2 linked regions of the Vulgatibacter sp. genome follow. The main gene of each other region encodes a partner of the protein of the gene in region 2 in a complex. Links are inferred from orthologs where the notes say so. Each region holds a gene or a part of one and is shown on either strand. Other genes may lie near its edges. The genes, in order: accD and ACESMR_RS15055.

The links.
Region 1: the proteins of ACESMR_RS15055 (region 2) and accD are in contact, whole or in part, in a solved structure (PDB 8UXZ), measured with the Escherichia coli proteins. The link is inferred for Vulgatibacter sp. from one-to-one orthologs.

What each region holds. Positions count from the first base shown.
Region 1 is NZ_JAWLCN010000002.1:797,680-812,419, forward strand. The notes cover bases 1-2,971. They hold accD (acetyl-CoA carboxylase, carboxyltransferase subunit beta), read right to left. Parts: upstream 1,927-2,971; coding sequence 1,075-1,926; downstream 1-1,074. Other genes in these bases: ACESMR_RS07295 (bifunctional folylpolyglutamate synthase/dihydrofolate synthase), read right to left, coding at 1-758; ACESMR_RS07300 (YkgJ family cysteine cluster protein), read right to left, coding at 755-1,054; ACESMR_RS07310 (Crp/Fnr family transcriptional regulator), read right to left, coding at 2,026-2,679; ACESMR_RS07315 (DHA2 family efflux MFS transporter permease subunit), read left to right, coding at 2,797-2,971. Outside these bases: more of ACESMR_RS07315, read left to right, coding at 2,972-4,197; ACESMR_RS07320 (hypothetical protein), read left to right, coding at 4,257-4,865; ACESMR_RS07325 (hypothetical protein), read left to right, coding at 4,932-5,336; ACESMR_RS07330 (hypothetical protein), read right to left, coding at 5,352-5,636; ACESMR_RS07335 (zinc metalloprotease HtpX), read left to right, coding at 5,839-6,738; purM (phosphoribosylformylglycinamidine cyclo-ligase), read left to right, coding at 6,803-7,849; purN (phosphoribosylglycinamide formyltransferase), read left to right, coding at 7,883-8,533; ACESMR_RS07350 (hypothetical protein), read left to right, coding at 8,530-9,867; rpmB (50S ribosomal protein L28), read left to right, coding at 10,047-10,238; ACESMR_RS07360 (hypothetical protein), read left to right, coding at 10,456-10,878; ACESMR_RS07365 (DUF6178 family protein), read left to right, coding at 10,882-12,561; ACESMR_RS07370 (transposase), read left to right, coding at 12,796-13,521; ACESMR_RS07375 (protein kinase domain-containing protein), read right to left, coding at 13,550-14,740.
Region 2 is NZ_JAWLCN010000006.1:29,184-43,866, reverse strand. What follows is about bases 6,763-9,676. They hold ACESMR_RS15055 (acetyl-CoA carboxylase carboxyltransferase subunit alpha), read right to left. Parts: upstream 8,746-9,676; coding sequence 7,780-8,745; downstream 6,763-7,779. Other genes in these bases: miaA (tRNA (adenosine(37)-N6)-dimethylallyltransferase MiaA), read right to left, coding at 9,163-9,676; ACESMR_RS15050 (hypothetical protein), read left to right, coding at 8,841-9,158; hisC (histidinol-phosphate transaminase), read right to left, coding at 6,763-7,726. Also shown: ACESMR_RS15095 (LysR family transcriptional regulator), read left to right, coding at 1-383; ACESMR_RS15090 (CNNM domain-containing protein), read right to left, coding at 352-1,419; ACESMR_RS15085 (hypothetical protein), read right to left, coding at 1,428-1,655; ACESMR_RS15080 (CNNM domain-containing protein), read right to left, coding at 1,721-2,794; ACESMR_RS15075 (30S ribosomal protein S1), read right to left, coding at 2,967-4,676; ispH (4-hydroxy-3-methylbut-2-enyl diphosphate reductase), read right to left, coding at 5,004-5,909; cmk ((d)CMP kinase), read right to left, coding at 5,934-6,641; more of hisC, read right to left, coding at 6,638-6,762; more of miaA, read right to left, coding at 9,677-10,119; hisS (histidine--tRNA ligase), read right to left, coding at 10,125-11,414; asd (archaetidylserine decarboxylase), read right to left, coding at 11,411-12,268; ACESMR_RS15030 (hypothetical protein), read right to left, coding at 12,413-13,330. UniProt on the Escherichia coli protein: Component of the acetyl coenzyme A carboxylase (ACC) complex. First, biotin carboxylase catalyzes the carboxylation of biotin on its carrier protein (BCCP) and then the CO(2) group is transferred by the carboxyltransferase to acetyl-CoA to form malonyl-CoA.

The sequences.
Region 1 (14,740 bases), on a different replicon or contig from region 2:
CCGCGCAGGCCCAGGGAGATTCCCTCGATCCGCCAGCTTCGCCCCTCGTATTCGAGACCATCCGCACCGGGCACGAGGGTGACGTCGCTGCCGACCGCGACCAGCGGCGCGCCCCGCTCCCCCGCCTCGCGGCGCAGCACCGCCGCCGCGGCGGGCGCCTGCGGCGCGCTGATCAAGGGCACGTCGGGCCGGGCGATCCCCGCCTTCTCCGCGGCGATCGCCTCGAGGGTGGGGCCGAGCCACTCGACGTGGTCGAGGCCGAGCCTGGTCACCACCGTCGCCCGCAGATCGGTGCCGGGCACGTTGGTGGCGTCGAGCCGCCCGCCCAGGCCCACCTCGAGCACCGCCACGTCGATCCCCGCCCGCGCGAAGTGGTCGAAGGCGAGGACGGTCATCGCCTCGAAGTAGCTGAGCGCATCGGGATGGCCCGCCTCGCGTGCAGGCACATAGGCGGCGCGGAGCCGCTCCACCGCCGCGTCGAGATCGGCCGCGGCGATCGGCGCCCCGTCCACGCGGATCCGCTCCCTGCAGGAGACGAGATGCGGGCTGGTGTAGAGCCCGACGCGAAGGCCCGCAGCCTGGAGCGCCCGCGCGAGAAAGGCGCAGGTCGAACCCTTGCCGTTGGTGCCGGCGACGAGGATCGCGGGGTAGCGGCCCTGCGGCATGCCGAGCGCGGTGCAGGCGGCGGCGACGCGCTCGAGGCCGAGGCGGATCGAGCTCTGCGGCAGCGCCGCGAGAAAGGCCTCCGCCGCGCTCACGCCACCACCTTGAGCCGCGCGCTGCGCATCGAGGTGACGCCGGCGGCGCGGTTGCGCGCTGCCTCCTCCTCGAAGCCGAAGGCCGCCAGGTAGCGGGCGACCCGCTCGTCGAGGGTCGGCGCCGCGATCTCCTCGCAGAGGCGATCGGCGGCGTAGTCCCTGCAGATCTGCGGGCGGTTCTCGTAGATGCCGCAGAGGTTCCCCTCGGTCAGGTGCGGGCAGCGCACGCCGAGGGGCTTGTCGAGAGCGGCGATGTCGGGTGCGACGCAGCAGGCGCCGCAGCAGGTGCACTCCATGCGGAACGCGCGCGCGGGCGTCAGCCGAGGAGGCCGATGATCCGCGAGAGCTGCTCCTTCATCTCGCGCCGGGCGACGATCTTGTCGATCATCCCGTGCTCGAGCAGGAATTCCGAGCGCTGGAAGCCCTCGGGGAGCTTCTGCCGGATGGTCTGCTCGATCACGCGGGGGCCCGCGAAGCCGATCAGCGCCTTGGGCTCGGCGAGGATCACGTCGCCCAGCCAGGAGAACGACGCCGCCACGCCGCCGGTGGTGGGGTGGAGCATCACGCTGACGTAGGGCTTGCCGATCTGGCGGAAGCGCGCGATCGCCGCGGAGGTCTTGCCCATCTGCATGAGGGAGAAGATGCCCTCCTGCATGCGGGCGCCGCCGGAGGCGGAGAAGACGATCGCCGGGCAGTTGCGGTCGATGGCGCGCTCGAAGACGCGGGTGACCTTCTCGCCCACGACCGAGCCCATCGACCCGCCCATGAAGGCGAAGTTGAAGGTGCCCACCGAGACGAGCTGCCCGTCGATGCGGCCGACGCCGGAGATGAACGCGTCCCGCTCGCCGATCGCCTTGAAGGTGGCCTTCGCGCGATCCTTGTACTTCTTCGAATCGCTGAACTGGAGCGGATCCTTCGGCGCGAGGCCGCGATCCATCTCCTCGAACGACCCCTCGTCGAGAACGAGCTCCAGCCGCCGGCGCGCCGGCAGCACCGCGTGATGACCACACACCAGGCAGACGTTGAAGTTCTTCTCGAACTCCTGCCGGTAGAGGATCTCGCCGCACCCCTCGCACTTCGCCCACAGCCCTTCCATCCGGCTGGGGCGGGTGCGCATGTCCACGGCGGGCGCGGCGACCTTGGGCTTCTCCTTGCGGAACCATGCCATAGGCGCGCGTCTCTACACCGTCTGGCGGGCGGGGGCAATCTGCGGCGCGTCAACCTACATGCTTTGCGAAGGGAGGGCGACGCGCCGCGTCAGGCGCCTTCAGGCCAGGCCGGCGTAGCGCTCGCGCTTCTCGAGGAAGTCGAGGAAGTCGTGGAGCTGCTCGGGCTTCGGCACCACGTAGCCCCCATCCGCAGGAAGGCAGATCCGGGCGCGGCCCATCTTGGCGAGGACGTCGTCGACCTGGTCCGGCTCGATCCCGAGGAGCGAGGGAAGCGTGGCCACGTTGACCTGCACGTGGGTCCCGTCGGGGCTCTGGCGTCCCTGGGTCGCGACCAGCCGCGCGAAGTGGTGGACCACCCGGCTCGAAGCGTCGCGGAGGAGGAGGTTCTCGATCTGCGCGTCCGCCTCGGCGAGCCGCTCGGCGAACTTCTTGATCAGCCGCACCGCGATCTCGACGTTGCTGCGGACCATCGCGTCGAAGGTCTTCGCGTCGATGACGAGCATCCGGGCCTCGGTGACCACCTCGGCGGAGGCGGTGCGCGGCCTGCTGGAGATGATCGACATCTCGCCGAAGAACTCGCCCGGCCCCAGGGTGGCCAAAAGCTTCTCCTTGCCCCGGGAGCGGCGGGTGATCCGGACCACGCCGGATTGGATGACGAACATCTCCCCGCCGGGCTCATCCTCGCGGAAGAGCACCGAACCTGCAGGAAAAACGCGGCCGTACCGCTGAAACAGCTGATCCTCGCCCGACATGTGACCCTCGCGTGGCGGCGTTTGCCCGGGGAGATTGCAGACGCTCCCTCCAAAGATCAACGTGGGGTGAATCCGATTGCATCGTTCCCGCGAAAAGGCTCGGCTCCTCGCCATCCAATGGACGACAAAGGCCACCCCCATCGCCACGTCGCCTTCGCCGCCGTGGCGGTGGGCACCTTCATGTCCACGCTGGACGCCAGCGTGGTCAACGTGGCGCTGCCGACCCTCGCCGACGAATTCGCTGCGGGTCTGGGGCTGGTGGAGTGGGTCGTCCTCGCCTACCTCCTCGCACTCGCGGGCCTATTGCTCAATGCCGGTCGGATCTCCGATCTGGTCGGCCGGGGCCGGGTCTACGCGGTGGGGCTGGGGATCTTCGCCCTCGCCAGCGCCGCCTGCGCCGCGGCCACCTCCCTCCCCTTCCTGGTCGGCGCCCGGGTGGTGCAGGGGATCGGCGGCGCGATGATGAACGCCGCCGGGCCGGCGATCCTGATCGAGGTCTTCCCGCTCTCGCAGCGCGGCCGGGTGCTGGGCTGGGTGGGCCTCGCGGTGAGCGCGGGCCTGGCAGCGGGGCCCGCCATCGGCGGCTTCGTCATCGACGCGCTCTCGTGGCGCTGGATCTTCCTGCCCAACGTGCCGCTCGCCGTGCTGGCGGCGGTGGTCGTCCTCCGGGCGGTGCCGGGGCGCGGGAGCAGCGGCACGAAGCGATTCGACGTGGCGGGATCGGTGCTCCTCGCCTTCTGCCTCGGCGCGCTCACCCTCGCCCTCTCCCTCGGCGGCCGGGAAGGCTTCCTCGCCCCTGCGGTCCTCGGGCTGGGCCTCGCCGCGCTCGTGTGCGGCATCGCCTTCGTGCAGGTCGAGCGGCGCCACCCGGCGCCGGTGATCGATCTCTCCCTCTTCCGCAACCGCGTCTTCACCGGCAGCGCCCTCGCCGGCCTGCTCGTCTTCATTACCGTCGGCGCGGTCAACCTGGTGATGCCCTTCTACCTGACCCAGGCGCAGGGGCTGGACACGCGCCAGATGGGCCTCGTGCTCACCGCGCTGCCGGTGACGCTGGCCCTCGTCTCGCCGATCTCCGGGGCGGCGGTGGATCGCAGCGGCTCCACCCGCTGGATCGCCACCACCGGCGCCCTCCTCGCCGCGGGGGCGCTCCTCGTGCTGGGGCTCGTGGCCGAGCGGACGGGGCCGCTGGGGATCGCCGCCTGCCTCGGCGGCATCGGCCTCGCGGTGGGCACGTTCCAGTCGCCGAACAACACGGCGCTGATGGGCTCGGTGCCCGCGGACCGCCTCGGCACCGCAGGCGGGCTCCTCGCCACCGTGCGCGTCACCGGCATGCTGGTCGGCAACGCCATCGGCGCCGCTGCCTTCGTGGCGGCTGGGGCCGAGCCGGCGAACGGCGCCGGCGCTGCGCACGGCATGCAGATCGCCGCGCTGCTCGGCGCCGGGGCGGGGCTGCTCGCTGCTGCCGCCTCGCTGGCACGTGGGCCGGCGGGTGTTCCGCGTTCATCGCCGCAGCGGTAGGCCGCCGTCCTCTCCCGCAGGGAAAATCGTGTACGATTCGAGTACACAGGGAGAAGACGATGCACTCGAGGTTCGTTGGCGCGGTGATTCTCGCGACCCTGGTCGCAGCCTGCGGAGGCGGCGACGACGAGGGCGCCGAGCACGCGTCCGGTGGTGCAGGCGGCGGAGGGAGTGGCGGCGGTGGCGAAGCTGCGACGCTCGATTGCGCCTGGCTTGCTGGCGACAACTGCTGGAAGGACACGGCGATGACGACCAGCGCCTGCGGGCCGAGCCACGGGGAGGTCGGCATCTTCGATGCGGAGCGCACCAGCTGCTCCTTCGCCGCAGGCACGAAGGTCGAGTTCGATGCGACGGTGCCCGGCAACGCTGTCGAGGTGGAAAGCTGGGCCTTCCGCGTACTCCATCCGAGCGACGCGCTCTGCGCGGACGTCGGGGCCAGCGCGACGGAGCTCGTCATCGAGACCGATCGCGGCACCTTCAGCTCGGCGCGGACCGGCGAGGCGCTCACCATCACCTGTCCCGACGGCACGCAGTTCCGAGCACCGGACTGGCGTGACTTGCAGCGCTGCGGAGGAGCAGCGGCGCTGCCCGGTTTCGTCGCCGGAGAGGCGAACGGGATCTCCTTCACCTGGAACGGTTCGACGGTCCCGCTGTGGATCTGCGAGTAGCGGTCGTCGAGAAGTTCGACCTTGCGCCCTCATCGAACGAAGGAGACACGTATGCTAGGCAGGCTGTTGCCTCTCATCCTCTTGCTCGTCTACGCGTGCGGCACCACGGCAGCAGAAGGAGAGGCAGAGGCAGAAGCAGAAGCGCGTGACGACTGCTTCCCACTGCCGGCGGAGGTCCCCGGACCATACGGCGCCGAGACCTTCTGTGTCCCGGAGGGCTGGCAGCAGTCGATGGTGTGTTGGAGCGCGCCGTCGCTGCTGGACGAGCTTTGTACCGAGCCCTGGACGACGATCACCGACCGCGAATACGTGCACGTCTGTGTTGCCCTCGCCGAGGGCGGTGAGCCGAAGGGCGAGCCGACGATGGGCTGCGGTATCGCGGACGGCGAATGCTTCCGCGCGCGGATCGACAATCCACCCTGTTGTAGCGGCGTGGCGTACGGCGACTCGCATGTCGCCCGATGTCCGTAGGCGCGAGGCCGCAGCTCAGCGCGGGAGCTGCTGCCGGGCGCGCTCGATCGTCTCGCGGCAGCTCGCGTCGCACTCCGGAAACGCCCCGAGGAGCCGGGCTGCCTCCTGGCAATTGCTCGGCGATTCCACCGGCGGCTCCGAGGCGCAGAGCTCCCGGAACCTGCCGAGCTCCTTTGCATAGAGCTGCGCCCGCCGCTCCGGATCCATCTGCAGCAGCGCCTGCTCGTCGCGGGTGTTGCGGAAGAAGACCAGGACGGCCACCGCCACGACGACCACCAGGGCGATCGACCCGACGATCACCTTCCCGCTCGTGCCACGCTCGCTTGCTCTCTCGTTCATTGGGTCGCGGGGCAAGGCGACGCGCCCCGCCCTTCTCCTTTCGCCGCTCTGTTCGCACCTGCAGCGCCTGCAGGCAACAGGCGCGAAGCCGAATCCGCACCGCGCCGGTCGCCGTGCGATCGGCGCGCCCCGTCCCCATCGATAGGGGATGGCGACGCGAACGATGGAATGGAGCGGTGCGCGCCGCGGTGGCAGGGGGCCGAGCCGCGGCCTGGCCAATTGGCTGAAGACCGGCGTGCTCCTCGCCGGGATGACGGCCCTGGTGCTGGTGATCGGGCAGCTCCTCGGCGGCTCGCAGGGCCTGCTCCTCGCCGCGATCTTCGCCCTGGTGATGAACGGCGTCTCCTATTGGTTCAGCGACAAGATCGCGCTCAAGGCCTACCGGGCGCAGCCGCTGCCCCGGGAGCAGGCCCCCGAGATCCACGAGATGGTCGAGCGCCTCGCCCGCAAGGCGGAGATCCCGGCGCCGCCGATCTACCTGGTGGAGAGCCCGGCGCCGAACGCCTTCGCCACCGGCCGCAACCCCGAGCACGCGGCGGTGGCGGTGACCACGGGGATCCTGCGCCTCCTCGATCGCCGGGAGCTCGAGGGGGTGCTGGCCCACGAGCTCTCCCACGTGAAGAACCGTGACACCCTCGTCTCCACCGTGGCGGCGACGCTCGCCGGCATGATCGTCTCGCTGGCGGCGATCGTGCGCTGGGGCGCGATCCTCGGCGCCGGCAGGGACGAGCGGCAGGGCGGCGGCCTCTACCTGCTGGCGATGGCGATCGTGGCCCCCTTCGCCGCGATGCTGCTCCAGTTCGCGGTCTCGCGCTCGCGCGAATACGGCGCCGACGGCTCCGGCGGCGCCCTCACCGGCGACCCCGACGCGCTGGCCGACGCGCTCCAGAAGCTGGAGAACGGCGCCCGCCGCTTCCCCGACGATCGCCACCCGGCCACCGCCTCGCTCTGGATGGTCAACCCGCTCTCGCGCCGGGGCCTCAACGCCCTCTTCTCCACCCACCCGCCCACCGAGGAGCGGGTGGCGCGGCTGCGGACGACAGGCCGGGGCGCCTGGCGGTGACGGCGTCCCTTGAATCCCCCTCGCCCCTCTGCTAACAGCCGCCGCCTTCCCGCCTGGAGGGCACATGGCCATCACCTACAAGGACAGCGGCGTCGACATCGAAGAGGGCGATCGCCTGGTCGAGCGGATCAAGCCCGCCGCGAAGCGCACCATGCGCCCCGAGGTGATGGCGGGGATCGGCGGCTTCGCCAGCCTCGTCGCCCTCCCCACCGGCTACCGCGAGCCCATCCTCGTCTCGGGCACCGACGGCGTGGGCACCAAGCTCAAAGTCGCCTTCCTCGCCAACCGCCACGACACCATCGGCCAGGATCTGGTGGCCATGTGCGTCAACGACGTGGCCTGCACCGGCGCCGAGGCGCTCTTCTTCCTCGACTACTTCGGCACCGGCAAGCTCTCCTCCGACCAGGCTGCCGACGTGGTCACCGGCATCGCCATGGGCTGCGAGCTCGCCGGCGCTGCGTTGGTGGGCGGCGAGACCGCGGAGCTCCCGGGCTTCTACGCACCGGGCGAGTACGACCTCGCCGGCTTCTGCGTCGGCATCGTGGAGAAGAGCGAGCTGGTCGACGGCAAGCGCGTCACGCCTGGCGACGTGGTCATCGGCCTGCCCTCCTCCGGCCTCCACTCCAACGGCTACTCGCTCGCCCGCAAGGTGCTGCTCGAGCACGAGGGCCGCTCGCTGGACGAGCAGCCGGCGGAGCTCGGCGGCAGGACGCTGGGCGAGGTGCTCCTCGCCCCCACGAAGATCTACGTGAAGGACGCCCTCGCCCTGCGCAAGGCCGGCGTCGACGTGCGCGCGATGAGCCACATCACCGGCGGCGGCCTCCCGGGCAACCTGCCCCGCACCCTCCCCGACGGCACGAAGGCGACGCTGGACGCCCGCACCTGGGAGATCCCGGCGATCTTCGGCCTCATCCGCCAGGGCGGCGACGTGCCCTGGGACGACATGCTCCAGACCTTCAACCTCGGCATCGGCTTCACCGTGGTGGTGCCCGCAGGCGACGAGGCCAAGGCGCTCGAGCTCCTGCAGGACCGCGGCATCGACGCCCGCCGGATCGGCGTGATCGAGCAGGGCGAAGGCGAGGCCACCTGCGACGTCCTGCACATCGCGTGAGCAAGCGCCCCGAGCAGTGGTAGGGTGCGCCCCATGTTGCGCGTCGGCGTCCTCGCCTCCGGAAGCGGAACCAACCTCGCCGCGCTGATCGACTCGATCGGCGCCGGCGCGGTCCGCGCCGAAATCGCCGTGGTGATCTGCAACGTGCCCGGCGCCCTCGCCCTGCAGCGCGCGGAGGCGGCAGGCATCCCCACCGTCTGCATCCCGCACCGGACCCACGCCTCGCGCGAGGCCTTCGACGCCGAGGTGTCGGCGGCGCTGGAGAAGCACGGGGTGGAGCTGGTGGTCCTCGCCGGCTTCATGCGGATCCTGAGCGCCGCCTTCGTGCGCAGCTGGCACGGGCGCCTGCTCAACGTCCATCCCTCGCTGCTCCCCGCCTTCCCCGGCGTCGCCTCGCACAAGCAGGCGCTCGATGCCGGCGCACGGATCACCGGCTGCACCGTCCACCTCGTCGACGAGGGGACGGACACCGGCCCGATCGTCGCCCAGGTCGCGGTGCCGATCCTCGCAACCGACGACGAAACGAGCCTCCACGCGCGGATCCAGCGGCAGGAGCACCGGCTCCTCCCCTGGGTGGTCGGCCTCTTCGCCGAAGGGCGCGTCCGCCTCGAGGGGCGGCGCGTCCACCTCGAGCTGCCGCCCGGGGATCCCGACGCCTTCCTCCAGGTACCGGCGCGCGCATGAGTGCCAGGCCCACCCAGCTCTACGACGTGGCGGTCCTCGGCGGCGCGCTCCCCGGCGTGGTGGCGGCGGCGCTCCTCGCGCAGCGGGGGCTGCGCGTGCTCCACGTGGCGCCCACCGCTCCCGGCAGCTACGAGTCGGGCGGCTTCCGCCTGCCCCTCGCGCCGGAGCTCCTCCCGGCGACGAAGATCCTGCCGGCGCTCCGCGAGAGCCTCGACGAGCTCAGCCTCGCCGCGGTGGTGAACCGCTCGCTCCAGCCCATCTCCGCCCAGGTCGTGCTGCCCAGGGCCCGCCTCGAGCTCCGCGAGGAGCGCGAGCTGCAGCGGGCCTTCGGCGGCGAGGCCGCCGGTGTGGCCGGCGCCCTCGCCCGCCTCGCCGCCTCGGTGGAGGAGTTCGCCCCGGCGGTGGGCGGCCCGCTCCTCCCCCAGGGCCTCGGGGAGCGCTTCGCCTCCTGGCGCCACCGCCGCTCCAATCGCACGCTCCTCGAGGCGCCCCTCGTCCTCGACGGCGCCGGGCCGATGGAGGCGGCGCTCCTCGCCCTCCACCACTTCACCGCAGCGGACGCCTCGCCGCCCAACGCGGTGGCCTTCGCCCGCGCCACCGCGCCGCTGCTCCACGGTTTCCACCGGCTCCCCGAGGGCGGCCTCGCCGCGCATCTGGTGGGCCATGTCCGCGCCCGCCGCGGCGACGCCCTGGTGGCGAAGGTCGACGAGATCGCCCTGGAAGGCAGCCGCTTCGCCGGCCTGCAGATCAAGGGCGAGCTCTGGCGCGCCCGCACCCTTATCGCGGCGCTACCTGCGAGCGAGCTCGTCGCGCTGCTCCCGGAGAGCCGCAGGCGCGACAAGCTCGCGGCCCAGGCGGAAGCTGCGACCGCGACGCCCCTCCACCTCCGCTCGATCGTGCTCGCGGCGCAAGGTCTGCCGCCGGGCCTCGGCCCCCTCGCCGTGGTCGCTGGATTCGGCGGCGGCGAGGTGCTCCTCGAGCAGCGCCCCGCCCTGCGGAGCGACGGCAAGGAGGATCCCTCGCTGCAGATCCTCACCGCCCTCTCCACCGCTGGGGGCGACGCCCTCGAGGCGATCCTCGAGGAGGTCCTCCCCTTCCACCGGCGCCACGTCCGCCACGAGGCGACGCCGCCCAGCCACCCCGCCCGCTACGAGCTGGCGGGCGAGCGCCCCTTCGGCTTCGAGGGCGTCTCGCCCCGCACGGCGCTTCCCGGGGTGCTCCTCGGCGGGCCGGAGCTGCTGCCGGGCCTCGGCCTCGAAGGGGCATTTCTCGCGGGCAGGCGCCTCGCGCAGGCGATCCAGGCGATCACGGGCCGCGAGAAAAAGAGCGTTTGATCCATGTTTCGCCGGGGTTTCCGAGGGAATCCCCCGAAATTCGGCAGCGTTTCTTCACAGCGCTTGATCGATACGATTTTTCTGTTACCTTCCGCGCCTTCCTGAAGCCCCCCGGGTGACTGGGTGGGCGTGATGATTTCCGGGCCGCCGGGATGGCGTCCCGATGTATGGAGTCTGAGATGGCGCGCCGTTGTGAGATCTGCGACAAGGGTCCGCTCGTAGGAAACAACGTTTCCCACGCGAACAACAAGAGCAAGCGCCGGTCGCTGCCGAACCTCCAGCGGGTGAAGGCGAACGTCGGCGGCCGCCCGATGCGTGTGCGTATCTGCACCCGCTGCCTGAAGGCGAACAAGATCGAGAAGGCCGGCTGAGCCGGTTCACGGTTTTTGGCGCCACCTTTCGTGGGCGGCGCGAGACCGTTGGGCGGGCCGGGAGGCCATTCGGGGCCAGAGACCGCGGGGTGACGTCGGGTCGCCTCGTCCCCGTACCTCCCGCCCGTCCTTTTTCTTCGCGAGCAATCGCCAACCTTCGGCCGGTCGTGGTCGGGCAAGCGCCCGCCGCCTCCGGCCGCTGGTCGTTGGTGCGTCGATGATCCCGATCCGCTCGTCCCTCGTTCTCCTCCTGCTCGCCGCCGGCTGCGGCGTGAGCGAGGACGACGAAGGTTCCCTCGGCCCGGAACCGAACGGGCCGCCGGTCTGCGATCTCGCAGCCACCGCCCGCACCCTGGTGAGCGAGGCGGCGCCCTGCCCGCCCGAACGCTGCGTGATCGATTCGGAAGCGGGCACCACCACCTGCCAGGGCCTGGCGGTGGAACAGGGCGGCCAGGCCTGTACCAGCTTCGTCGTCGCCGGCGACGCCTGCGGCGAGGTCTGCGCGCCGCCGACGTGCAGCCTCCGTGCGGACGGTCTCGTCGCCTGCGCGCCGGGCTGCAGCGCCGACCGCACCACCTGCTTCGCCGTTGCCGAAGGGGCCTGCCCGGCCCCGACCCTACGGCGAAATTCCGAGAGGTAGACCGTGGCCGAAAACACCTCGCTGCTCTCCCGCCAGTGGATGCGGGCGGAGCGGGCCGCCCTCGCCCGGGCCCGCGGCAAGAAGAAGCTCGACGTCGTCTACGACGCGGCCGATCCGCAGGGTCTGGTGCGCTCCCTTCCCGCCGAGGACCTGTACTTCGCGGTGCAGGAGATCGGGAAGAGCGACGCGGGCCCGCTGGTGCAGCTCGCCTCCCCCGAGCAGTTCCGCGCCTTCGTCGATCTCGACGCCTGGAAGGGTGACACCCTCGACACCAGCGAGCTGCTCCTCTGGGTGCGCCTCGCCCGCGGCGAGGACGACGACGCCTACCGCGAGAAGCTCGCCGTGCTCGACATCGAGGTGCTCGAGCTGCTCTTGCGCGGCATCGTCCAGATCTTCGATCTCGAGGAGGAGGGGGAGCCCGGCGACGACGTCGACGGCACCATCGAGCGCACGGTCGAGGGCCGCTTCATGCTCGTCTACAACGAGGAGGGCGTGGAGTACGCCGCCGCCCGCCGCGTGATCCAGGAGCTCTACGCCGACGATCCCTTCAAGGCGGCGCGGATGCTCTACGCCGTGCGCTGGGAGCTGGAGAGCGAGCTCTCCGAGACCGCCTACCGCTGGCGCAACGCCCGCATGGCGGACCTCGGCTTCCCCTCGCCCGAGGAGGCGGTGTCGCTCTACGCGCGGCTCGATCGCAAGCAGGCGCTGCCGCCGCCGGGCGGCGCGCCGGCGAGTGCCCCGGGCTTCTTCCTCGCCGAGTTCGAGCGCGGATCCCTCCTCGACCGCGCGATGGGCCTCGTCCCCGACGACGCGCGCGACGCCCTGCAGCTGCAGATCCTCGCGGTGCTCAATGCCGCCATCGTCGCCGACCGGATCGACGTGAGCGATCTCGACGCGGTCCACGAGCAGGTCCGCGCGGTGCGCGAGACGCTGGCGCTCGGCCTCGCCGATCTCGCCGGCGGCGAGGATCCGGTGCAGGCCTCCGCCCTGCTCGCCACCGTGGCGCCGAAGAAGATCTTCCAGGCAGGCTTCACCCGCACGCTGGAGCTGAAGTGGCGGGCGGAGAAGATGGTGAAGGCCCTGCCGATCCGGCTGCCCGGTGCGGTGCTGCCGCTGCCCGAGATGCCGGATGCGGAGGCCCTCGCCGCGCTGCTGCGGCGGCGGCCCCGCTACCATGGCGGCCTCGACGGGCCTGCGGCGCCGCAGCGGGAGCGTCCCTTCGCGACCCTCGCCGATCTCCAGCGCGGATGCGCCGCCCTCGAGCGGATCGAGGCGGTGGCACAGGGCTTCGCGCAGGCGGGGCTGCAGACCGACGCCGCCGCCCCCCACGTCGTCGCCGCCTGGGGCGAGGCGGGCCTGGCCCGGGTGCGATGGGGCGAGCTCTTCGCTACCGCCGCGGCGCGGGAGGCGATCGGCCTGCCCTGGGCCTTCGAGCCGCTCCCGGCGGCCCGCCTCGGCGACGCGCTGCGCGCGATCTTCGACGAGGACGGGAGGCTCCTGCCTGCGTTCCGCAGCACGGCGCTCGAGCGCTGGCAGGAGCGCACCGGCGGCGGCGACGCCCCGCGCTTCTTCGCCGACGCGGCGCTGGCGCGCCTCGAAGGCGAGCTGGGCCCGCAGGTGAATGCGGAGGGCTTCGACGCGGTGGAGGCGCGGTTCGCTGCGCCGCTGATCGTGCCGGGCTGAGCGGGGCGCGGGGGCGAAACGAGCGCCGCCGGCCGGTGTGCCGGCGGCGGAGCCGCCGAAAGCTGCCGACCGGCACCCGGCAGGGCGGAGTCGTCTCATGCCGCTGGGCCGCGTGTCGATGGGCCGATTCGTCCTCCATCTTGCCGGTTCGCCCCCCGATTGCTGACCCAGCCGGGGTCTATTCGTAGATCGAGCGGTATGGGATTCTATGCCTATTCAACCGTGGGGGCGGTGATGGCACGGATGCTCGGAGCGAAGCGGCGGCGGAGCCGGAAGAAGGGCCAGCAGGACCTTCCGCTGAAGAAACGCTTCACGCATGGCGGGGAGCGGGAGGGCGCGGGGCGCAAGCGCGTCGCACCGCGGCCGCAGGTGAAGCACCGCCGCCGTCCCGTGCTCGGCGAGGACCACCCCGTGCTCGTCACCTGGCGGGTGCTCGACCACGTCTGGAGCATGCAGTCGAAGCGGAGCTTCCGCGTGCTCCTCCGCGCCTTCCGTCCTGCGGTCGCGCGCTTCGGCGCGCGGATCACGCACTTCTCGGTGCAGGGCAACCACCTCCATCTCATCGTCGAGGCGAACGGGACGCAGGCGCTCTCGAGCGCGATGCAGGGCCTCGGCGTGCGGATCGCGCGCGGGCTCAACCGGCTGATGGGCCGCGCCGGCAAGGTCTTCGCCGATCGCTTCCACGCACACGCACTTGGCTCGCCGACTGAGGCCCGCAACGCGATCGACTACGTCCTCGGCAACACGCGCATCCACGCCGAGCGGCAGGGGCGCACAGTCGCGCGCTACGTGGATCGCTTCGCCGTCTCGCACGAGCAGCTCGGCGACGAGACGGCGTGGTGGCGGACCTTCGACGACGGCAGTCCACCGGTGACCGCGCCGGCCAGCTGGCTCCTCGAGAAGGGTTGGCGGCGGGCACGCCCGAAGAAGACGGCGCCAGCGTTCGCCTTTCCGGCGTGACGGGAGGACACCGCCGCATCGCGCGACCTCAATCGCCCCGGAGCTGCGCCACGGCCTGGTCGATCACCTGATCGAGGTTGCAGGCCCACTCGGGATGTTTCGTCCCGCGCACCTGCAGCAGCGGCTCAACCGCCCGCGGGTCGCCGAGCTTCGCCAGCTCCCGCGCCGCGCGCATGCGCGTGCCGCAGGAGCCTGCGTGCTGGGCGTCGAGGAGGTAGACCTCGACCCAGTCGATCCGGCTGCCGTGGCCGAGCTTCTCCAGCGTCCGCGCCGCGTGCCAGCGCTCCCAGTAGCGGATCGAGCGCGTCGCCTCGAGGAGCGCCCGCTCCATCGCCGCGGTGCGGTGCTCGATCACCAGCGAGCGGTCCGCCTCCCTGCGATCGAGGGTGCGCACCGCGGCCCTGGCGACGCCCTCGACCCTGGCGAGATCCGGCTCGCGCTCCAGCGCCTTGCCCAGCGCCGCGTAGGCCTCGTCCAGCTGCCCGGCGAAGGCGAGGGCCCTGCCCCGGTAGGCCAATGCCTGGGGATCGGTGGGCTCCTTCGCGAGCCACGCCTCGGCGATGGTCTTCGCCTCGTCGACGCGGCCAGCGGCGAGAGCCTCCTCGAGCGTGTCGGCATGCCCGCGGGGAACGAGGGCCCAGGCTGCCGCGCCGCCGCCGGCGACGAGGGCCAGCACGACCAGCACGAGCGCGGGGATCCTGCGGGCGCCAGCCAGGGCGCGAGCGCCGGCGCTCAGGCCCGGCTGCGCCACCTTGAGCATCATCGGCGGCAGGGCGAGGCCCGCGCGCAGCCCCGCCTCCGCGAAACGGCCCACGTCGACCGCCACCCGCCGCGCGGTGAACGACTGCGCCCGCTGCAGCGTGCTGCCGCCGTAGGGCAGCTCGGGGCGCGGGGCGCCGTCGGGCTCACAGAGCCGGTAGAGCTTCTGCCCCACCCCGGGATCACGTCCCGGCCACGGCTCGCACGCCACCTCGCTGCGGGTCATCGCCAGGTAGACGCCGTGGGTGAAGACGATCTCGCCGGCTGCCGCTGCCCGCGCGAGCAGCTCCCCGTGCACCACCGCCTCGCCGTGGAGGGCCCTGCCGGTCCGAACCACCTCGCCTGCGGTTACCGCGGTGTGGACGTCCACGGCGAAGCCGTGCTGCGGCGCCAGCTCCGCCATCCGATCGTGGAGCGCCGCTGCGCACTGGAGCGTGTCGGTCGGCGAGCTGAAATCCGC
Region 2 (14,683 bases):
TCGGGCCGGATCTGCCCCTCTTCCGCTACCTGATCGACGCGGCGCCGGTGGGCACCCGCTGGCCCTTCGCCCGCAACGAATGGCTCGGCAGCATCGCCGCCGTCCGCTACCGGCTGCTGGAGGGAGCGGGGGTCGCGGTGCTGCCGCGCTACTTCGTCGCGCCAGATCTCGCGCGCGGTCGCCTCTCGGAGCTGCTCCCGCGGCTGGAGCTCGCCACCGACGCCTTCCGCCTGGTCTGGCGGGCGGGCCACCCCCGGGAACAGGAGCTGCAGGCGCTGGCGGCGGAGCTCCGGGCGCTGCCCCTGCGTCGACGGAACGCCGGCGCGCAGGCGCCCGCGGGTGGGAAGGAGATCACACCGATCGATCGGTGTCGGGCAGGTTGACCTGCATGCGCTGCAACCGCCGGTCGCGCAAATCCGCCGCGACCTTGCGCAGGTCGGCGACCGCATCCGACTCGTCCACCAGCTCCGCCCCGAGGATCGTCTCCACCAGGTCCTCGAGGGTGACCACGCCGCTCACCCCGCCGTATTCGTCCGTGACGATGGCCAGCTGCTCCCGGCGCCCGGTGAACTGCCGCAGGGCACCGTCGACGGAGACCAGCTCCGGCACGAAGAAGGGATCGCGGAGGAACCGGACCAGCGGCGCCTCCTGCGAAGTGCCCTTCGCCACGGCGGTGAGCACGTCGCGCACGAGCACGTAGCCGATCACGTGATCGGGGCTCTCCTGCCAGACCGGGATTCGCGAGTGGACCATGGCCGCGGGATCGCCGAGGAGGTCGGCGACGCTGGCGTCGGCAGGCTGCATCTGCACCACGATCCGCGGCGTCATCACGTCGGCGACCTTGACCTCGCGGAAGCGGAGCACGTTGGCGATGAGGGTCGACTCGTCGTGCTGGAGCAGCCCCTGCTTCGCGGCGAGGGCGACCAGCGCGCCCAGCTCACCACGGGAGATCTTCACCTCCGCGCCCTTGGCGAAGAGGCGGGTGAGCATCCGGGTGAGGAAGAGAAGCGGAGCGAGCCCTTTGATCAAAAGCCGGATCGTGCGGGCGGTGAAGCCGACGAGCGCCGACGCCTGGGTGGTGCCCAGCGTCTTGGGGATGATCTCGGTGAGGACGAGGATCGCGAGGGTGAGCACCGCCGAGAAGACGCCGAGCCAGGCGTCGCCGAAGACCCGGGCGGCCTGCGCGCCGGCGAGCGCGGCGCCGATGGTGTGCGCGATGGTGTTGAGGGTGAGGATCGCGCCGATCGAGTCGTCGAGCCGCTCCTCCTTGAGGTGGAGCATCAGCGTGGCGCTCTTGTCGCCGCCCTGCTTGCGCCCGAGCAGCTCTCCCATCGACACCGAGAGGAACGACGCCTCCAGCAGCGAGCAGAGGAAGGAGATGGAGAGGGCGACTACGACGTAGGTGAACAGGAGGGCCATGGTCTCGTTCAGATCCGCTCGATCTCGAGGAAATACTCGAGCTCGTCGGGCAGGAGCGGAAGGCCGGTCGCCTCGGCGACGGCCCGGGCCTGCTCCGGCGTGAGCGGGATGAAGTCGTCGGGGCCCGGGTCGACGTCGCCCAGGATCGGCACGAGGAGCTGGCGATCGGCGAGCCGGTGCTCCTCCGCGCGCTCACAGCTGTCGATCTCGAAGCCGGCAATCACATAGTTCTTCACGAACGGCTCCCTTGCGCAGGAAGCTGTCCCTACCACGGCGCGGCCTGTTTGGGCGCTCCGATCCTTCAGTGGGACGGGGCCTGCGGCCCGCCCACCGGGGCGAGGCGCATCCGCTTGAGCCGCTCGTCGCGGAGGCGCACGGCGGCAGCCCGGAGATCCGCCTCGGAATCGAGCTCGTCCACGAGCTCCGCCCCGAGAATGGTCTCCACCAGATCCTCGAGGGTCACCACGCCGCTCACCCCACCGAACTCGTCGGTGACGATGGCGAGCTGCTCCCGCCGCCCGAGAAATGCGCGCAGCGCCGACTCCACCGAGACGATCTCCGGCAAATGGAAGGGCTCGCGGAGGAAGTCGCGCAGCGGCCGCTCCCGGGACGAGCCGCGGGCCACCGCCTCGAGGACCTCGCGCTGCAGGACGTAGCCGATCACCCGATCCGTCGAGTCTTCCCAGATCGGAATGCGCGAGAAGGTGAGCGCCTCCGGATCCTCGAGCAGCTCGTCCACGGTGGTGTGGGCCGGGTGCATCTTCACCACCACCCGCGGCGTCATCACGTCGGCGACCAGCACCTCGCGGTTCCGGAGGACGTTGGCGATGACCTTCGATTCCTCGGGCTCGAGACTGCCCTGCTCCGCCGCCACGTCGACCAGCGCCCCGATCTCGCGGCGCGACACCCGCAGCTCGGTGCCCCTGGCGAAGAGGCGCGTGAGCCAGCCGGTGACGAAGAGGACCGGCGCGAGGAGCCAGGCGAGGAAACGGATCGTGGTGCCAGTGAAGCGGACCAGCCCCGCGGCGTGGGTGGTGCCTAGGGTCTTGGGGATGATCTCGGTGAAGAGCAGGATGGCAAGGGTGAGCACGGCGGAGAAGGCGCCGACCCAGTTGCTCCCGAAGACCCGTGCCGCCTGTGCACCGGCAAGCGCCGCGCCGATGGTATGGGCGATGGTGTTGAGGGTGAGGATCGCCCCGATCGAATCGTCGAGCCGGTGCTCCTTGAGCTCGAGCATCTGCTCCGCCGCCACGTCGCCAGCCTGTTTGCGGGCGAGGAGCTCCCCCATCTGCACCGAGAGGAAGGACGCCTCGAGGAGGGAGCAGAGGAAGGAGACCGAGAGGGCGATGCCGACGTAGAGAAGGAGAAGGAGCATGCGAGACCGTACGGCTGCTCCTGCAGCGCAGCCGGGCCATCAAGATGCGACCTCCGCTCCGGATGGGCAGCGCCCCTTCGAGGAGGTGGGATGCCAGAACGACGAAACCCCCTGCCGCCACGGTGGGCTGCAGGGGGCTTCGTTTGGCAGCTCTTCGCAGAGCCGCTACCGCTTAGCCGCGGTTGAACTTCTTCATCAGGTCGCCGAGGCGAGCCTTGCCGAAGTCCTGGCCCTGCTGGCGGAGGTAGTCGCGGTAATCCGACTCACCCGAGAGCACGGCCTTGGCCGAGAGCGCGATCTTCCGGTCGACGGTGTTGATGTCGATGATCTTGACCTCGAGCTCGTCGCCTTCCTTGCAGACGTCGGCAGGCTTCTCCACGCGCTCCTCGCGAAGCTCGGAGACGTGCACCAGGCCCTCGATGCCCTCCTCGATCTCGACGAAGGCGCCGAAGTCGGTGACCTTGGTCACCTTGCCCTTGACCACGCTGCCGATCGGCATGCGCTCGGCGAGGGTGTCCCAGGGATCCTGGTGGAGCTGCTTGATGCCGAGCGAGAAGCGCTCGTTCTCGACGTCGATGTTGAGAACGACGGCCTCGACCTCGTCACCCTTCTTGAAGAGCTCGCCCGGGTGCTTGATGCGCTGGGTCCAGGAGATGTCCGAGACGTGCACCAGGCCGTCGATGCCTTCCTCGACACCAACGAAGATGCCGAAGTCGGTGACGTTGCGGATCTGGCCCTTGATGACCGAGCCGATCGGGTACTTGTCCTCGAGGAGGGTCCAGGGGTTCGGCTCGATCTGCTTCATGCCGAGCGCGATGCGCTTGGCCTTGGGATCGATGTCGAGCACCACGGCCTCGACCGGGTCACCGACGTTGATGAGCTTGGACGGGTGCTTGACGCGCTTCGTCCAGGACATCTCGGAGACGTGGACCAGACCCTCGACGCCCTGCTCGATCTCGATGAAGGCGCCGTAATCGGTGAGCGAGACGACCTTGCCCTTGACGCGGGTGCCGACCGGGTACTTCTCGTCGGCGCGGTGCCACGGATCCTCCTGGATCTGCTTGAGACCCAGGCTGACGCGCTCGGTGTTCGGGTCGAACTTGAGGACGACGACGCGAACCTCGTCACCGACGTTGAAGACCTCGCTCGGGTGACCGATGCGGCCCCAGCTCATGTCGGTGATGTGGAGGAGGCCGTCGATGCCGCCGAGGTCGATGAAGGCGCCGTAGTCGGTGAGGTTCTTCACCACGCCCTTGAGGATTGCACCCTCCTGGAGCTTGGTGAGGGTCTCCTTCTTCATCTCCTCACGCTGCTTCTCGAGGAGGACCCGGCGCGAAAGCACGATGTTGCCGCGCTTCTTGTTGAACTTGATGACCTTGAAGTCGAAATCCTTGCCGATGTACTGGTCCAGGTTGCGGACCGGGCGGATGTCGACCTGCGAGCCGGGGAGGAAGGCCTTCACGCCGATGTCGACGGAGAGACCACCCTTCACGCGGCCCACGATGGTTCCGTGGACGAGCTCGTCCCGCTCGCAGGCGGCGGAGATCTCGTCCCAGATCCGCATCTTGTCGGCCTTCTCCTTGGAGAGGACGACCATGCCCGTCTCGTTCTCACGAGACTCGAGGAGCACCTCGACGGAATCACCGGCGGCGACGCTGGTCTCACCCTTGGCGTTGGTGAACTCCGAAAGCGGGATCTGGCCTTCGGACTTGTAGCCCACGTCGACGATGGCGAAGTCCTTGGTCACCTGGATGACGGTGCCCTTGACGACTTCACCTTCCTTGAGAACACCCTCGCCGCCGCGCTCCTTGAGGGACGCTTCGAACATCTCGGCGAAGTTCTCTTCCTGCTCGGTGAACTGCTCCTGCGGATTCACGTTCATGTAAAAACCGACTCTCTTCGCGGTACTGCTGCGACACTGCCCCCTGGTCCAATACGGAAAAACGCCGCCACGGGGAGCGATGGCGGCGGCCCAATATCATATTCCGGGCGATGCAGGAAACCTGTTGCCTGGTGTCCGCTTCGGAACGCGCACCCTAGTCAAGCGATTCCGGGGTGTCAAGCAGCCCCGACCGGGCCGAAACGCCCGATCCATCGCCGGCGCACGCGCCGAATCGTCCTCCTGCCAACGCGCCGCCAGAGCGGAACATTCGCACAGCGCCGCACACCGCAAGAGACGGGCAGCGGACCGCCCGGCAGGCCGCTGCCGTCAACGGTTGGCGTGGGTCGGCGTGAAGGAGGGCTGGTGGTAGCGCCGCTCCGCGCCCCCGGCGGCGAAGGTGTCGATCTGCGCTGCCACCGACTCGATCACGTCGTCCGGGGTGGAGGCACCGGCGGAGAGGCCGATCTCCTCGAAGCCCTCGAACCAGGCGGCCTCCAGCTCCTCGGCCCGCTCCACGTGGTGGACCCGGTCCGGCGGGAGGATCTCCGCGCCGATCTCGGCGAGGTGCCGGGTGTTGGCGCTCATCCTGCCGCCGACCACGATCAGCACCTGCACCGACCGGGCGAGCTCCCGGACCTCGGTCTGCCGCTCGGCGGTGTCGTAGCAGATCGTGTTGATCGCCCGGACCTCGCGAAAGCGAACCGCGGCCTCGGCCACCACCGCCTTGAAGTGGGTGGCGTCGTTGGTGGTCTGGGAGATCACCGCCACCTTCTTCACGCCGGGCAGATCGGGGATCGGCTCGCCGGTCTTCAGGATGGTGTAGGGGCCCTCGGCGTAGGAGGCGACGCCCTTGATCTCGGCGTGCTTCTCGTCGCCGACGATGATCAGGTGGTAGCCGTCCCGGGAGAGGCGCTGCGCCATCACCTGCGGGAACTTCACGTAGGGGCAGGTGCCGTCGATCACCGGCAGACCGCGATCCTTCGCGAGGGCCTGCTGCGGGACCACCGCGCCGTGGGTGCGGATGATGAGGGTGGTGCCTTCCGGCACGTCCTCGACCTGCTGGTAGACCTTGACCCCCTGCCCCTCGAACTTCTCGATGGTCTGGGGGTTGTGGATCACGGGGCCGAGGGTCGCCACCGGCGTGGTCGCAGCGGCGCTCGTCTCGAACACCTTGTTGACGGTGCGCCGCACACCCCAGCAGAAACCGGCAGTCCTGGCGATCGTGATCCGCATGGTCCTCTCCTCGCTGCGCGCTCTCTAACCGCGGAGCGTGCCCGAAGCCAGCCGCGATTCGACCTCGCCGACGATTCTGTCGACCACCTCGTCCATGGAGAGGTCGCTGGTGTCGACCACCACCGCGTCGTCCGCGGGCCTGAGCGGGGCGATGGCCCGCTCCATGTCGTCCTTGTCCCGCTGGTTCTGATCCGCCAGCACCTCGGCCAGCGTGATCGCGTCGCCACGGGCCGAGAGCTCGGCGTGGCGCCTGGCGGCCCGGACGTCGGGGCGGGCGGTGACGAAGAACTTCGCCTCGGCATCGGGGAAGACCACCGTGCCGATGTCGCGCCCCTCGAGGACGGCGCCCTTCCCCGCCCCACGGGCGAGGCGGCGCTGGAGCTCGAGGAGCCCGTCGCGCACCACCTGCCTGGCGGAGACCGAGGAGGCAGCGCGGCTGATCTCGGGGGTGCGGATCGCCGCGGAGACGTCGGCGCCGTCGAGGAAGACGAGCTGGCCGCCGCCGGGCCTGGGCCGGAACTCGATCCGGATCCTGCCGAGGAGCCCGGCGAGCCCCGCGTCGTCGTCGAAGGCGATCCCGTCCCGCACCGCGGCCCAGGCCACGGTGCGGTAGATCGCCCCGGTGTCGACCATGGCGAAGCCGAGCCGCTCGGCGACCCGGCGGCTCACGGTGCTCTTGCCGGCACCTGCCGGGCCGTCGATGGCCACGAGGAAGGCGCCGCCGCGGCTCACGCCCGCAGCACCTTCTCCAGGGCAGCGAAGAGCCGCTCGTGATCGGTGGCGGTGCCGGTGTTGATGCGGGCGCAGGTCCCGAAGCCGTAGCCGCCCATCGGGCGCACGATCACGCCCTCGCGCAGCAGCGGCTCGTAGAAGGGGCCTGCGGGCCGGTGGAAGTCGACCAGGAAGAAGTTCGACTGCGACGGCGTGAGCGAGAGGCCGAACTTCGGCAGCTCGGTCGCGAGCTGGAGCAGGCCCTTCGCGTTGAGCTCGTGGGTGCGCTGCACGTGCTCCGCGTCGTCGATCGCCGCCATGCCGGCCACCTGCGCTACGCCTGAGACGTTGAAGGGCGCGCGGGTGCGGTTGACGAAGTCGCAGATCTCCGGCCGCGCCACCGCGTAGCCGAGGCGGATCCCGGCGAGGCCGTAGGCCTTCGAGAAGGTCCGCATCACGATCAGGTTGGGGAAACGCTTCCGGAGCTCCATCGACTTCGGGTAGTCGGCGGCGGTGACGTACTCGAAGTAGGCCTCGTCCATGACGACGATGACCTTCTCGGGCACGGACTCGAGGAAGCGCACCACCTCCGCCTCGGGGCGGTAGGTGCCGGTCGGGTTGTCCGGGTTGGCGATGAAGACGAGGCGGGTCTTGTCGGTGACCGCCTTCGCCATCGCCTCGAGGTCGTAGTGCCGATCCTGCATCGGCACCTCGACCACCTTCCGGCCCACCGCCTGCGCGGAGATCTTGTAGATGACGAAGGTCTGCGCCGAGACGAGGAGCTCCTCGTCACCGTGGACGAAGGTCCGGATGAAGAGCTCGATCAGCTCGTTGGAGCCGTTGCCGAGCATCAGCTCCTCGGACTTCACCCCGAGGAAGCCGGCGAGCTTCTCCTTGAGATAGAAGCTCGCGCCGTCCGGGTAGAGGTGCATCTTCGGCAGCGCCTGCGCGATCGCCGCCATCGCCTTCGGCGAGGGCCCGAGCGGGTTCTCGTTGGAGGCGAGCTTCACCGCGTTGGAGATCCCGTACTCGCGCTCCGTCTCTTCGATGGGCTTGCCGGGGACGTAGGGCGACAGGCTCGAGATGAAATTCGGGACCAGCGACATCTGCGGTGACTCCTTCGGACTTCGAAACTTCGATACGGGGAGCGCGGGCGGGATCAGCCGAGTTCTTCGTCGAAAACACCCAGCGCGCGGAATTTCGCGTAGCGATCGTCGACCAGCTGCTCGGGCGAGAGCTTCTTCAGCTCGCCCAGGTGCCGGCGCAGCGCGTTGCCCAGCCGCTCGGCGGTGAGCTTCGGATCCCGGTGGGCGCCACCGGGGGCCTCGGCGATCACCTCGTCGACGATGCCGAAGCCGGCGAGGTCGGGGGCGGTGAGCTTCAGGGCCTCCGCCGCCTTCTCGGCCTTGGTCGGGTCGCGGTAGAGGATCGAGGAGCAGGCCTCCGGCGAGATCACCGAGTAGACCGAGAACTCCATCATCAGCACGCGGTTGCCGACGCCGATGGCGAGCGCGCCGCCGGAACCGCCCTCGCCGATCACCGTGCAGATCACCGGGACCTTGAGGCCCGCCATGATCTCCAGGTTGTAGGCGATCGCCTCCGCCTGGCCGCGCTCCTCGGCACCGATGCCCGGGTAGGCACCCGGCGTGTCGATGAAGCAGAAGATGGGGCGGTTGAACCGCTCGGCCATCTCCATCAGGCGCAGGGCCTTGCGGTAGCCCTCGGGACGAGGCATCCCGAAGTTCCGCTGCATGTTCTCCTTGGTGGAGCGACCCTTCTGGTGGCCGAGCACCAGCACCGGCTCGCCGTCGAAACGCGCGAACCCGCCGACGATGGCCTGGTCCTCCGCGAAGCGACGATCGCCGTGCAGCTCGACCCAGTCCGTGAAGAGATGCTGGACGTAGTCGAGCGTGTAGGGCCGGCCATGGTGGCGCGACAACTGCACCACCTGCCAACGGCTGAGGTCGGAGAAGATCTCGGACTGGAGCTTCTTCGCCTTCCGTTCGAGCTTGCCCAGCTCGTCACCGAAGTCGTTGGCCCCACCCGTGGAAAGCTGCTTCAGCTCATCGATCTTCCGCTCCAGCTCGAGGAGCGGCTTTTCGAATTCGAGCGCGTAGTGGCTCATGGTCCGCGCGGTTTAGCATCGCCGCGTCCGGGAGTAAACGGCGCGTTGGGCCGACCTGTGGGTTGAAGCGGTGCGTCGTGGCTAGCTTGCTCGCCATGGAATGGCTCGTTCGCCTGCTCGTCCCCGTCGCCCTCGCCCATCCCGGCCACGTGGAGCCGGCCTGGTGCGACCCCGGCCCCGCCCTCTCCTGCCCGCTGCCCACGGCCGAAACGAGCGGCCGGTCGGAGATCCACCTGGCCCGGATGCTGGTCGAGCGCGGCCTCGCGGCACAGGCGGCGGTGCGGGTGGCGGAGGAGGCGAAGCACGACGCGGAGGCGGCGGCGATCCTCGCGCAGGCGCTGGAGGCGCTGGGTGACGCGAAGGGTGCCGAGCTGGCAGCGGCCCGGGCGGCGACGCTCCGGGCGGCCAAGTAGCGCGTCAGCTCGCGAGCGCCGCCGCGATTCGGGCTGCAACCGCATCCGGATTCGCCGGCCAGGGCAGCCACTCCACCTCGGGCATCGCACGGAACCAGGTGAGCTGGCGCTTCGCGTAGCGGCGCTGTTCGACGCGGGTGCGCTCGAGGGCCTCTTCGGCGGAGATCGCGCCGTCGGCCAGGAGCAGCGCCTCGCGGTAGCCCATGAGCCTCTCGAGGCGGGCCCGGGCTTCCGAGTCGGCGGCGACGCGCACCGCCTCCTCGACGAGGCCCTGTTCGAACATCTGCGCCGCCCGCAGGTCGACGCGGCGGTAGAGCTCGTCGCGGGGCGGGCTGCAACCGAGGACCAGGGCCCGGTGGCGCGGCGGCTGCGCCTCGTGGTCGCGGTGGTGGGCGGAGAGGGCCTTGCCGGTGAGGGCGTGGACCTCGAGGGCGCGGACGACCCGGAGCACGTCGGCGGGGGGCAGCCGCGCGGCGGTCTCGGGATCGACCGCAGCGAGCGCCCGGTGGAGCGCCTCCGGCCCTTCCGCAGCGGCGCGGGCCTCGAGCCCGCGGCGCAGGGCCTCGTCCTTCGGCGGCGCCTCGAAGATCCCGCGAATCAGCGAGCGCAGGTAGAGGCCGGTGCCGCCGACGAGGAGGGGGATGCGACCACGGGCGCGGATCGCGGCGATCGCAACTTCCGCCTCCTCGACGAAGCGCGCCGCGGAGTAGTCCTCGGCGGGATCGGCCACGTCGACGAGGTGGTGCGGCACCAGCGCGCGCTCTGCTGCGGTGGGCTTGGCGGTGCCCACGTCGAGGCAGCGGTAGATCGCCTGCGAATCGCAGGAGACGATCTCGACGGGCAGGCGCGCGGCCACGGCGAGGGCCAGCGCCGATTTGCCCGAGGCGGTGGGGCCGACGATCGCCGGCAGCACCGGCCCCGTCGATGCGGAGGCGGTGCGCCGGATCCAGGGCGTGGCCACGGCGCTCACCCGCCGACGCGGCGGGCGACCTCGGCCACGAGCTCGTCGAGGGCGACCTCGGTCTCCTCGCCGCCCCGCATGTCCTTCAGCTTCGCGCGCCGGCTGGCGAGCTCGTTGCCGCCGATCACCACGGCGAAGCGGGCGCCGCGCTTGTCGGCGCGGCCGAGCTGCCGGGCGATCTTGCCGCCGCGGAAATCCGCCTCCGCCGCGAGCCCCTTCGACCTCGCCTCGGTGGCCAGGGCGAGGACCTCCTCGCGGGCGGCCTCGTCGCCGATGGCGAGAAAGAGCGCCGGTGCGTGCGCAGGCACGCCCTGCTGCGCGAGGAGGGCACAGATCCGCTCCACGCCCATGCCGAAGCCGATCGCCGGCGTGTCGGCGCCGCCGAGCTGCTTCACCAGGCCGTCGTAGCGGCCGCCGCCGCAGACCGCGGTCTGCTGGGCGGAGCCCAGGGCGCTGGCGAGGAACTCGAACGAGGTGCGGGTGTAGTAGTCGAGGCCGCGCACCAGGTTCTTGTCGAGCCGGTATTTGATCCCGAGGCGATCGACCGAGGCGCGGACCCTGGCAAAGTGCTCGCTGCACGGCGCGCAGAGGTGCTCGTGGCTCGCCGGTGCGTCCGCCACCACCGCCTGGCAGCCCTCGTTCTTGCAGTCGAGGACGCGAAGCGGGTTGCGCTCGAGCCGGTCCCTGCACTCCGGGCAGAGCTGCTCGCGCCGCTCGCGCAGGAAGGCCGAGAGGAGTTCGAGGTAGGCGGGCCGGCACTGCTCGTCGCCGAGGCTGTTCAAGCGCAGCTCGATCCCCTCGAGACCGAGGTCCACGAGGATCGCGTTGCAGAGCGAGAGGACCTCGGCGTCCGCCTCGGGCTGGGCCACGCCGAAGAGCTCCACACCCACCTGGTAGAACTGGCGGTAGCGGTGCTTCTGCTGCCGCTCGTGGCGGAACATCGAGCCGAAATACCACCAGCGCTGTACCGGATCGCGCATCGGCAGGCCGTGCTCGATGTAGGCGCGGACGGCGCCGGCGGTCCCCTCGGGACGCAGGGCGAGGAGCTTCTTCCCGCTGCGATCCTCGAAGGTGTACATCTCCTTGCCGACGATGTCGGTGGCCTCGCCCACCGCGCGGGAGAAGAGCTGCGCCTCCTCCACGATCGGCGTGCGCACCTCGTCGAAGGCGTAGCGGCGCATCACGTCGCGGAAGACCGCCTCCGCCCGCTCCCACAGCCTGCCGTTGAAGGCGACCGAGTCCCCCTCCGCGGTGGGAAGGACGTCGTTCATGCCCTTGACCGAGTTGATCTTCATGTCGCGTCCTGCTGGGGCCGCCCGCCGATCCGCTCGCCGAGGAGGAGCGGCACTTCCGGCTGGAGCCTGTCGTCGAGCGCCACCTTCCCCCGCTCGAAGCAGAGGATCACGGTGGAGCCCATCTCGAACATGCCGAGCTCGTCGCCCTTGTTGATGGTGCGCGGCGCCTCGTAGCGCACGCGCCTGGCGGGCTCACCCTGGTTGGTGGCGAGTTCGTCGAAGGCGAGGCGGATCCGGCCCACGATGGTGGCGCCCACGGCGATCACCGCGACGCGGCCCACCGCGGTCTCCATCCAGACGATGGCGCGCTCGTTCACCGCGAAGAGATCGGGGACGCCGCGGACCGACGGGCGGTTCACCGGCCAGAGGTTGCCGGGCACGTAGGACCAGCCGGTGATCCTGCCGCCCAGCGGCGCGTGGATGCGGTGGTAGTCCCGGGGCGAGAGGTAGATGGTGGTGAAGGCGCCGCCGGAGAAATGGCGGGCCTCCTCCTCGTCGTCGAGGAGCGCCGCGAGGGAGTAGTCGCGGCCCTTGGCCTGGATCAGCCTGCCGTTCGCCGTGTGGCCCGCCTGGCTCACCGTGCCGTCCACCGGGGAGACGACCACGTCCTCGCCGGGGGCGACGGGGCGGATGCCGGGCTTGAGCTTGCGGACGAAGAACTCGCCGAAGGTCTCGTAGGCCTCGATGGGCAGCTCGGCCTCCTCGACGTTCACCTGGTACTGGCGGGCGAAGGCGCGGATGGCGGCCTGGTGGGCGCCGCGGGCGCCGTCGAGGCGGGTGGCGCCGCCCACGAAGCGAGAGAGCTGGCGCTTGGGCAAAAGCTTGACGAAGGAGAGGAAGGCAGCGTCTTTCATGGGGCGGCGGACTCTAGCAGAGGGGATCTGGTCAGGCGACAACCCTTTGCTCCGCTTCACCTTTCCCCCTCGCGGCCCCGAAACGCGCGACGGGCGGCGCCCTCGCAGGCCCGCCCGTCGTCGTTGCAGCAGCTGGCGCCGGGATTACCTCGCGAGCTCCTCGCGCTCCTCGACGTCGGCGCCGCTCCAGGTCTCACCCTCTGCGAGCTTCCACTCGGAGGGGACCTCCTTCTTCCACGCGAAGCGGGCCTCGATGTCGCGGCCGGTCGCGGAGCGCGACACGACCACCGACTCGATCTCCGCCTGCGTCGCCTGGTTCGGGAGAACCGGGAAGGCGAACGAGCCGATGTAGGCCATCGGCGGGAAGTCGGCGAGCTTCTGCTCCGGGAAGGGGACGTAGGGGCCGGAGGGCAGGCCGAAGGAGGCCTCGGCCACCGGCTTGCCGTCCTTGCCCGCGAGCTTGAGCTGCACGTCCTGGAACGCGGCCTGCACGTCGTAGCGGTAGGAGACGACGCCGTTCGAGCTCTTCTCCTCGAGCTTGCGGCGCTGCGCGCCCCAGAGCACGAAGCGGCCCTTCACGCCCTTCTCACCGTCGATGGTGGTGGGCTCGAACTCGAGGAAGTCGATGCGCATCGCGCCGTCGGCTGCGGTGAGCGCCGGGCTGTAGCGGCCCGCCTTCACCAGGTCCCAGATCTCCTTCACCTGGTCGTAGGAGGCCTTGTAGGCCTCGAACTCCTCGCCGTCGAGCTGGCCGGCAGCCTTGCGCGCCTCGAGCTCCGCCAGGTAGCCGTCCTCGGTGTTCTTGTGGGCCGGGTAGCGGTTGTAGAGCTCGGTGAGCTCGCCCAGGTACCACTTGAAGAGGCCGCGGGCCTCCTCTTCGTAGCGCACGGGATCCTGGATCGCCCGCACGGTCGCGGAGCGCTCGAGGTAATCGGCCCGGATGTCGGCGCGGGCGAGCTTGTATTCGTAGGTCTCGACCGTGTCGTTGTACTTGTTGATGGCCATGACGGAGACGACGATCACGGCGACGGCGGTCAGGACGATCTTGAGGAGCTGGCTCATTCGGTAGGGAGCTCCGAAGTCCGGCGACACATGGCCGGAGCAGGTAAAAATTATGCTAGCAGGGTTCCAAGGCGTACCGCACTTCCGTGACGAAGGCAACGCGCCGGCCGCCTGCTCTCGATGCGCAAGGTCTGTCCGACCGACGGCACTTGGGAATCGGATCTTCCGTGTTCCCTCCTCGGCCTTTGCGAGTGCAGCCGAGAGCGCCGTTGCGCTCCTGAAGAGTACCGCGTTGCCTGCCTCGATCACCGCGCGGCCGATTGCGATCGCGAGGTGAGTCTTCCCGACGCCCGGTGGACCAAAGAGCAGAACGTTCTCGCCGTTGGCGATGAAACGGCCGGTGCAGAGCTCCCGCACCAGCTTTTCGTCGACCAAGGGCTGGAACTTGAACTGGAAGGTGTCGAGGGTCCTGACCGCGGGAAAGTGGGCGATCTGGATGCCGATCGTCGCCCGCTTCCGCTGCTTCGCGCCGATCTCGTCGCCGAGGACCTGATCGAGAAACGCCAGGTTCGGCTCGGTACAAGCGGCCTCGGACAGAGCTGCGTCGAGACGTTGGGCGAGGTGGCCGAGCGGTAGGCGTCCCAGGTGCTCGAGGACACGCGCGTGCACGATGTCGCTCATGCTGGCTCCTGGCCGATCACAGCGTCGTAGTCCGCGAGGCTCCTGCCGAGAGCTTCCAGGGTTGCGGGGATCGGCTCCTCGACGGCTGTAGGCTCGCGGTGGAGACCTGCGAAGTGTTCCGGGTTGCGGATCTCGGCGTGCGGCTCGGTGCACCGAGCATGCTGCGCGACCAGCGCGCTACCGAAGAAGATGCTCACCTCTGTCTCGCCGACCGCGACCCCGACGTCCTCGCGCACGATGCCCCAGGGGAGCTGTAGCGGACGCTGTCGATGTTGACGAAGGAGTCGTTCGACACCGTTCGCTGCATCCGCTTCTCGCGGCTGGGGATGGGCCGGGCTGGCAGCGGGCGGAGTGCCTCGCGCTCATCACGCTCGAACGAACCTGATGTTCGGCACCTCGTGCGTGGTCCCATGGACGCGGGCGTCGGCCTGGCTCGTCGACGCCGCGAGGTGCGCCTCCAGCTCGGCGAAGGAAGCGAACTCGCGCCCGGCCAGTGGGTTGCGCTTCACGTACTTCACGCCCGACTCGACCATCCCCTTGGTGCGCGCGCGGTACGGAGCACACGCCTTCGGCGTCACCCCCCAGCTTTTGCAGAACGCGACATACGCCGGGTGGAAGGTAACCGTCTGCAGCTCCCGGCCGCGTGAGATCACCCAGGGCCTTCGCGTTGTCTCCGAGGAGCTCCCGCGGGACGCCGCCGAAATGAGGGAACGCCTCAGCGATCTCCTCACG